2 regions of the Pseudogulbenkiania sp. FW507-F1 genome follow, and region 1 is predicted to be linked to the other one. Evidence: predicted binding sites of a transcription regulator. Region 1 holds the regulator's gene; the other holds the start of a gene.
What was found. Region 1 encodes HrcA, which represses chaperone genes, less so after heat shock. Its sites were predicted from a motif close to ATTAGCACTCGNNNNNNNCGAGTGCTAAT; they were not measured.
Positions count from the first base shown of each region.

Region 2: groES (co-chaperone GroES) is a predicted target of HrcA. The motif match lies at 2,488-2,516, and genes of this name have one in related genera.

Region 1 covers NZ_JBYSWM010000002.1:72,486-76,788, reverse strand. The annotation lists gene recX (recombination regulator RecX) at 1-398, opposite strand, end outside; gene recA (recombinase RecA) at 407-1,462, opposite strand; gene hrcA (heat-inducible transcriptional repressor HrcA) at 1,636-2,655, shown strand; gene mltB (lytic murein transglycosylase B) at 2,705-3,736, shown strand; gene dnaX (DNA polymerase III subunit gamma/tau) at 3,796-4,303, shown strand, end outside.
Region 2 covers NZ_JBYSWM010000001.1:118,082-122,384, forward strand. The annotation lists gene AC3WG5_RS00610 (Nif3-like dinuclear metal center hexameric protein) at 1-274, opposite strand, end outside; gene groL (chaperonin GroEL) at 450-2,087, opposite strand; gene groES (co-chaperone GroES) at 2,132-2,419, opposite strand; gene AC3WG5_RS00625 (MraY family glycosyltransferase) at 2,568-3,548, opposite strand; gene AC3WG5_RS00630 (hypothetical protein) at 3,585-3,806, shown strand; gene rfbB (dTDP-glucose 4,6-dehydratase) at 4,007-4,303, shown strand, end outside.

The DNA.
Region 1 (4,303 bases):
ACGTCCATCGGGAAGCCGCGCGTGGCGAGAAACCGCATTTGCTTCATCTTGTCCTGGGGCGTGGCGGGCGGCGTGCCGAACTTGCGCTGCCACAGCGAGAGCGCCACGGCCGTGTCGTCCTGCTGCGCCAGCGCCGTCTCGATCGCTTCCCGGTCCAGCCCTTTTTCTCGCATCGCCTGGGCGATGCGGCGGCTGCCGTACTTGCGGCCCTTGACGTCGGCAAACTGCTCGGCAAAACGGTGGTCGGATTGCCAGCCGTTGGCCGCCAGCTCGTCGAGCAGGGTGACCAGCTGTTCTGCGCTCTCGGCAAACGGCGCGAGCCGCCGCTCCAGTTCCCGGCGCGAATATTCGCGCCGGGAGAGGAGGTCGACGGCCCGCGCTTTCAGGCTTTTCGTCATGCGCCGGATCAGAACATGCCGTCAGCCAGCTCTTCCTCTTCCGGCTGGCCTTCGGTGATGGCGACATTGATGCCGACCGCCTCGCGAATCTTGCCTTCGATCTCGCGCGCGATGGCCGGGTTGTCCTTCAGCCACAGACGGGTGTTGTCCTTGCCCTGGCCGATCTTCTGGCCGTTGTAGCTGTACCAGGCGCCGGATTTCTCGACGAAGCCATGCTCCACGCCCAGCTCGACGATTTCGCCCTCGCGCGAGATGCCTTCGCCGTACAGGATGTCGAAGCCGGCCTGACGGAACGGCGGCGATACCTTGTTCTTGACCACTTTGACGCGGGTCTCGTTACCGATGATTTCCTCGCCCTTCTTGATGCCGCCGATACGACGGATGTCGAGGCGCACCGAGGCGTAGAACTTCAGCGCGTTGCCGCCGGTGGTGGTTTCCGGGCTGCCGAACATCACGCCGATCTTCATGCGGATCTGGTTGATGAAGATCACCAGGGTGTTGGTGCGCTTGATATTGCCGGTCAGCTTGCGCAGCGCCTGGCTCATCAGGCGGGCGTGCAGGCCGACGTGGTTGTCGCCCATTTCGCCTTCGATTTCGGCCTTCGGCACCAGGGCCGCCACCGAGTCGACCACGATCACGTCGACGCCGCTGGAACGCACCAGCATGTCACAGATTTCCAGCGCCTGTTCGCCGGTGTCCGGCTGCGAGATCAGCAGGTCTTCGACGTTGACGCCGAGTTTCTGGGCGTAGGTCGGGTCGAGCGCGTTTTCCGCATCGATGTAGGCGCAGGTGCCGCCCAGTTTCTGCGCTTCGGCCACCACCTGCAGACACAGCGTGGTCTTGCCGGACGATTCCGGGCCGTAGATTTCCACCACGCGACCGCGCGGCAGGCCGCCCACGCCCAGCGCCAGATCGAGACCGAGCGAGCCGGTGCTGATCACCTGCAGATTTTCGGTGATCTGGTTGTCGCTCATGCGCATGATCGAACCCTTGCCGAACTGCTTCTCAATCTGGGCAAGGGCCGCGGCCAGGGCCTTGCTCTTGTCTTCGGAACGCTCCGCCATGCTGTCTCCAAAAATCGGGTTTGATAAACGTACCGCCGGATTATCGCACAAAGCCCATGGCGCTCAAACGCGGGCATGCGCGCGCCGGCCAAGCGCGATCTGCCGTGAGGCGCTTGAAATGCCGGGGAATGCAGCCACTTCTCACTCCACGGGGGACGTGTAAAATGATTGGCATGCTGAACGAACGCGCGCAACGCCTGCTGAAAGCTCTGGTCGAGCGCTACATCGCCGACGGGCAGCCGGTCGGTTCCCGCACGCTGGCCATGGTGGCGGGGCTGGACCTGTCCCCGGCCTCGATTCGTAACGTGCTGGCCGATCTCGAAGAGATGGGCCTGGTTGCCTCGCCGCACACCTCGGCCGGCCGTATACCGACCGCCAAGGGCTACCGCCTGTTCGTCGACCGGATGCTGACCATCCGGCCGCTGGAAGAGGGCACGCTGCACGAGCTGGAGCACAGCCTGCAGCCGGACAGCCCGCAGCGCATCGCCCAGTCGGCCTCGTCGCTGCTGTCGGATCTCACCCATTTCGCCGGCGTGGTGATCACCCCGCAGCGCCTCGACGTGGCCTTCCGCCAGGTCGAGTTCCTGCGCCTATCGGAGCGGCGCATCCTGCTGATCCTGGTGACCATGGACGGCGACGTGCAGAATCACCTGCTCAATCCGTTGCGCGACTACTCCCCGACCGAGCTGATCGAGGCCGCCAACTTCCTCAACCAGCACTACGCCGGCCAGGGCTTGACCAGCATCGCGCAGCGCATGGAGAGCGAGCTGCACCAGCTGAAGGGGGATATCACCGAGCTGATGGCGGCGGCGATCCGCTTCGGCCAGAGCGCGATGAGCGACGCGCCGGCCTCGGTGGTGATCGCCGGCGGTACCAACCTGCTGAACGTCAGCGATCTCTCCGACGACCTGACGCGGTTGCGCGAGTTGTTCGAGACCTTCGAGCGCAAGACCGAGCTGCTGGAGCTGCTCAACCAGAGCCGCAACGCGCAGGGGGTCAATATTTTCATCGGCGAGGAGTCGGGGGTGGTGACGCTGGGCGAGTGCTCGATCGTGACCGCGCCTTACTGCATCAATGGCCAGGTGGTGGGCACGCTCGGCGTGGTGGGCCCGACCCGCATGGCCTACGAGCGCGTCATTCCCATCGTGGACATTACCTCGCGCCTGGTATCGAGCGCGCTGTCCTATCAATAAACCCAGTCGGTCGGCGTGGTGCCGGCGGATGCCTTACCGGAACGCCCTGATGAAACTCCTTACCTGCCTGGCTGCCGCCACGCTCGCCCTGACCAGCTCGCTGGCGCTGGCCGACGCGGCGTTTCTCGCCCGGCCCGACGTGCAACGCTATATCGACGAGCAGGTGGCCAGCGGCCAGTTCGACCGCCCCGAGCTGGAGGCAGTGTTCGCCAACGTCGAAACCAAGCCCAACATCCTGCAGATACTCGACCGCCCGGCCACCTCGCGGCCGTGGTACCAGTTCCGTCCGGCCTTCTTCAACGATCGCCTGATCGACGGCGGCGTGTCGTTCTGGAAGGACAACGCGGCTACGCTGGAGCGGGCCGAGGCGACCTTCGGCGTGGCGCCGGAGGTGGTGGTGGCGATCATCGGCATCGAGACCGGCTACGGCCGCAGCACCGGCAGTTTCCGCGTGGTGGATGCCCTGTCGACCATCGGTTTCGATTACCCGCGCCGCGCCGAGTATTTCCGCGGCGAACTCACCGAGTTCCTGCGCCTGGCCAAGGAAGAAGGCAAGAATCCGCTGCTCTTGAAAGGCTCCTACGCCGGCGCCATGGGCTGGCCGCAGTTCATGCCGTCGAGCTACCGCAAGTGGGCGGTAGACTTCGACGGCGACGGCCATCGCGATATCTGGGGCAGCGTGCCGGACGTGATCGGCAGCGTGGCGCATTACTTCCAGCTGCACGGCTGGCGCCACGGCGACGACGTGATCCTGCCGGCCAGCGTGCAGCCGGGGGCGCAGGTCGATCAGCTGGTGGCCGACAAGTTCAACCTGCACTATACCGTGGGCGAGCTGAAGCAGATGGGGGTGCAGCCGGAGGCGCCGGTGGGCGACCAGGTGCCGGCGGTGCTGGTGCCGCTGGAAACCGCGCCCGGCGTGACCGAATACTGGCTCGGTCTGAACAACTTCTACGTCATCACCCGCTACAACAAGAGCACCCTGTACGCCAAAGCGGCGCAGGAGGTGGCAGCCGCCATCCGCGAGCGTTATCTGGCGCAGCAGTTCCTCGGCCAGCAGCCGGTTTCGACACCGGCGCCGTGACGTCGGGCGGCGACGAAAAGGGTCGCCTTGCCTGCCAATTGGAATTAGAATCCGCCACCATGACTTATCAAGTGCTTGCCCGCAAATGGCGCCCGAAACGCTTTGCCGACCTGGTCGGTCAGGAGCACGTGGTGCGCGCCCTGACCAACGCCCTGGCCGGTGAGCGGCTGCATCACGCCTACCTGCTGACCGGCACGCGCGGCGTGGGCAAGACCACCATCGCCCGGATTCTGGCCAAGAGCCTCAACTGCGAGGTCGGTGTCGGCGCCGAGCCGTGCGGCGAGTGTTCCGCCTGTCGCCAGATCGACGCCGGCCGCTTCGTCGACCTCTTGGAGATCGACGCCGCCTCCAATACCGGCATCGACAATATCCGCGAAGTGCTGGAAAACGCCCAGTACGCGCCTACCTCGGGGCGCTACAAGGTGTACATCATCGACGAGGTGCACATGCTCTCCAAGAGCGCCTTCAACGCCATGTTGAAGACGCTGGAAGAGCCGCCGGCCCACGTCAAGTTCATCCTTGCCACCACCGATCCGCAGAAGGTGCCGGTGACGGTGCTGAGCCGCT
Region 2 (4,303 bases), on a different contig from region 1:
TGATATCGTGTGCCAGCAGGGTCTGCAGCCGGCGCTTCTTGATGCCGACCAGACGCGGGTCTTCGTTCTTCCAGAAATAGCCGTGATGCACCAGGATGGCGTCGGCCTGCTGCGAGATGGCCACATCGAGCAGCGCCTGCGACGCGGTCACGCCGGTGACGATGGTACGCACCTCGGCCCTGCCCTCCACCTGTAGCCCGTTGGGGGCATAGTCCTTGAAACGCCAGGGCTCCAGTTGCGCGTCGAGTACGCGCTGCAATTCGCTCAGTTGCATGAGTCTCTCCCGATGATCGATGGGCGGATTGTGCCAGAAAGCGGGCGCCCAGATGACCTTCGGCCAACCTTGCCAAGGTTGGCCGAAGAAAAAGAAAAACCCCGCAAAGTTTGCGGGGTTTTTCGGCAGGTCGGCACAATGCGCTTCACAGCGATTGCGCCCTAACCTGGTTGGCTTACATCATGCCGTCCATGCCCATGCCGCCCATGCCGCCCATCGGAGCAGCCGGCTTGTCTTCCGGCAGTTCGGCGATCATGCAGTCGGTGGTCAGCATCAGACCGGAAACCGAAGCCGCGTGTTGCAGAGCGGTACGGGTCACCTTAGCCGGATCCAACACACCCATCTCGATCATGTCGCCGTACTCGCCGCTGGCAGCGTTGTAACCGAAGTTACCCTTGCCTTCCAGCACCTTGTTCACAACAACCGACGGCTCGTCGCCGGCGTTCTGAACGATCTGGCGCAGCGGGGCTTCGATGGCCTTCAGCACGATCTTGACGCCGGCGTCCTGATCGACATTGTCGGTCACCAGCGACTCCAGGGTAGCGCGAGCGCGCAGGATGGCCACGCCACCGCCAGGCACCACGCCTTCTTCCACGGCAGCACGGGTCGCATGCAGCGCGTCTTCGACACGGGCCTTCTTCTCTTTCATTTCCACTTCGGTAGCGGCACCAACCTTGATCACGGCAACGCCGCCGGCCAGCTTGGCCACGCGCTCTTGCAGTTTTTCACGGTCATAGTCGGAAGTGGCTTCTTCGATCTGGCGGCGGATTTCGCCAACGCGAGCCTGGATGGCAGCGTGCTCGCCGACACCGTCGATGATGATGGTGTTTTCCTTGCCCACTTCGATACGCTTGGCTTGGCCCAGCATGTCGAGGGTGACTTTCTCCAGGGTCAGACCCACTTCTTCGGCGATCACGGTACCGCCGGTCAGAGTAGCGATGTCCTGCAGCATGGCCTTGCGGCGATCGCCGAAGCCCGGAGCCTTGACTGCCACCACTTTCAGGATGCCGCGGATGGTGTTCACCACCAGCGTGGCCAGCGCTTCGCCTTCGACGTCTTCGGCAATGATCAGCAGCGGGCGGCTGGCCTTGGCGACTTGCTCCAGCACCGGCAGCAGATCACGGATGTTGGAGATTTTCTTGTCGAACAGCAGCACGAACGGGTTGTCCAGTGCGGCGATCTGCTTTTCCTGGTTGTTGATGAAGTACGGGGACAGGTAGCCGCGGTCGAACTGCATGCCTTCCACCACGTCCAGCTCGTTGCTCAGCGACTTGCCGTCTTCAACGGTGATCACGCCTTCCTTGCCCACTTTTTCCATGGCGTCGGCGATGATCTGGCCGATATCCAGGTCGGAGTTGGCGGAGATCGAACCCACCTGGGCGATTTCCTTGGAGGTGGTGCACGGCTTGGCGATCTTGGCCAGTTCACCCACCAGGGCCACCACGGCCTTGTCGATGCCGCGCTTCAGGTCCATCGGGTTCATGCCGGCGGCAACAAACTTCATGCCTTCCTGCACGATGGCTTGCGCCAGCACGGTTGCGGTGGTGGTACCGTCACCGGCCACGTCGGAGGTCTTGGAAGCCACTTCCTTGACCATCTGGGCGCCCATGTTCTCGAACTTGTCCTTCAGTTCGATTTCCTTGGCCACGGACACACCGTCCTTGGTGATGGTCGGCGCGCCGAAGGAGCGATCCAGCACCACGTTGCGGCCTTTCGGGCCCAGGGTCACTTTAACGGCGTCGGCCAGAATGTTGACACCGTTGACCATCTTGGCACGAGCGGAATCACCGAATTTTACGTCTTTAGCAGCCATTCTTTACTTCTCCAGAATCTGATTCAGTCGGTTGTGGGGACGGATTACTCAACGATGCCCATAACGTCTTCCTCGCGCATCACGAGGACTTCATCGCCATCGACCTTGACGGTCTGGCCGGAGTACTTGCCGAAGATCACTTTGTCGCCGACCTTCAGCTCCAGCGGACGGCGCTCGCCGTTTTCCAGAATCTTGCCGTTGCCCACGGCGATCACTTCGCCCATGTCCGGCTTCTCGGCAGCCGCACCCGGCAGAACGATACCGGAAGCCGTCTTTTCTTCCGCCTCGAGGCGCTTGATTACAACACGGTCGTGCAAAGGACGAATTGCCATTGTTCTCTCCTGTTAGCAGTGGCTGGTGAGAATGAAAAATCAATCAAATCAGCAAATTGGCCCGGCGCATTAGCACTCGGGGCTTGCGAGTGCTAATGATAGGGACGGGGCAAGAGGTTTTCAAGAGAGGGGACCGTCAAAAAATTTTCTATCGATTCTGCTTATACGATAGCGCCGCCGACCTCTCCTTACCGAGTGCGGGGCGGTAAAGCACCATCCAGCGCGGAGACCTGAACCGGATGATCATGCGATACAGGTACAGGTACGTCAGCACAAACACACCCACACACACCATCAAGACCGTGGTGTTGTTCCAGAACAGCATCGCAGGTGCGACCGACAAGGACGACAATGCCCACAGATAGGGAGAAGTCATGCTGTTTCGACGGGTCAGATGGCGCGCCTCCTTCGAACCCACCATCCAACGTACCAAGCGTTTGTAGATCATCTGATGCAAGTGCAAGGCATCGGGGTAGCCTACCGAGCGCCCCTGCAGGAATTTCCGGCGATAGATCGAGAAAACTGTTTCGAATACGGGGTAAATTACCAGCAGCAGCGGAAACCACGGCGAGACTTCCGTGTGCCTAGCCACCAGCAACACTGATAGCTCCGCGATCAGAAAGCCAATCAGGTACGCCCCCCCATCGCCGGCAAAGAGCAACCCTCGCGGGAAGTTCCATACCAAAAAGCCCAGCACCGCCCCCGTCGCAGCAAAACACAGCCCCATGATCTGCGGGTCGCGAACCTTGAACGCCACATAGGCTAAAGCCATGAAAATGAACACCGACACCATCCCAGCAAGACCGTTGTAGCCATCGATGATATTGATGGCATGGGCCACACCACCAACGGCAAACATAGTGAACAGCAGCGAAATGGCCCAGTGGTAACGCAAAAGCTGATCCACACCAAGCACATCCAGCCGCAACAAGCCGGCATTCAGCAACCAGAACCCCATGCCTGCCGCCACGAACGTAGCCAGCAGTCGAGGCAGCGGGCCAACCCTCTTGGTCAAATCTTCGGCCAGCCCAGCCGCAAAGGCAGGCAGCGCAGCGACAATAAGTACAAGGCTTAGATACTCTCCCGTCGATAAGGCAAGAATCAGTGCTCCTACCCCCAGTCCAGCCATGACAGGCACTCCGCCTATGCGGGGAACGGGGGTCGCATGGAATTTCTGTACCCCGCCAAGGTCATGATCAGAGGAAAAACGATCATGCAGATGACGAAAGCGGACCAACAATACAGCGACAATAAAGGAGCAAAACAGCGCCCCAAGAAGAATGAGAAGCATGCCAGATTCGATCAGGTAAGGGATTTGGATAACCCAAAGGCCCTGGATGGCTACGGACAGGAAAAACAGATTGTACCAACCAGGCTGCTACCGTAACAACGCTAGTCTCGCTCAAACCCATTCAAACCACATCATGCAATGATCCTAATTTAAGGGGTAGAGCATCACTATCGTTACATGCGAAAATCTCAAATCATTCTGTGCTGACAGTCTGCAAACAAGCGACCACCTTTTGTTTACTGCAGCTAACCATATTGGCATAGCAATACCAAACCAACTTCAAGAATGCAGCATTCATGATCCTTGTTACTGGCGGCGCCGGTTTTATCGGTGGTAACTTCGTACTCGACTGGCTCGCAGGCACCCAAGAGCCAGTGATCAACCTCGACAAGCTGACCTATGCCGGCAATCTCGACACCCTGGTACTGCTCAAGGGAGATCCACGCCATCTGTTCGTACATGGCGATATCAGCGACCGAGAACTCGTCACACGGCTACTGACAGAACACTGCCCTCGTGCCGTGATCAATTTTGCTGCCGAATCGCACGTCGACCGCTCTATCAGTGGGCCAGGAGAGTTCATCCAGACCAAC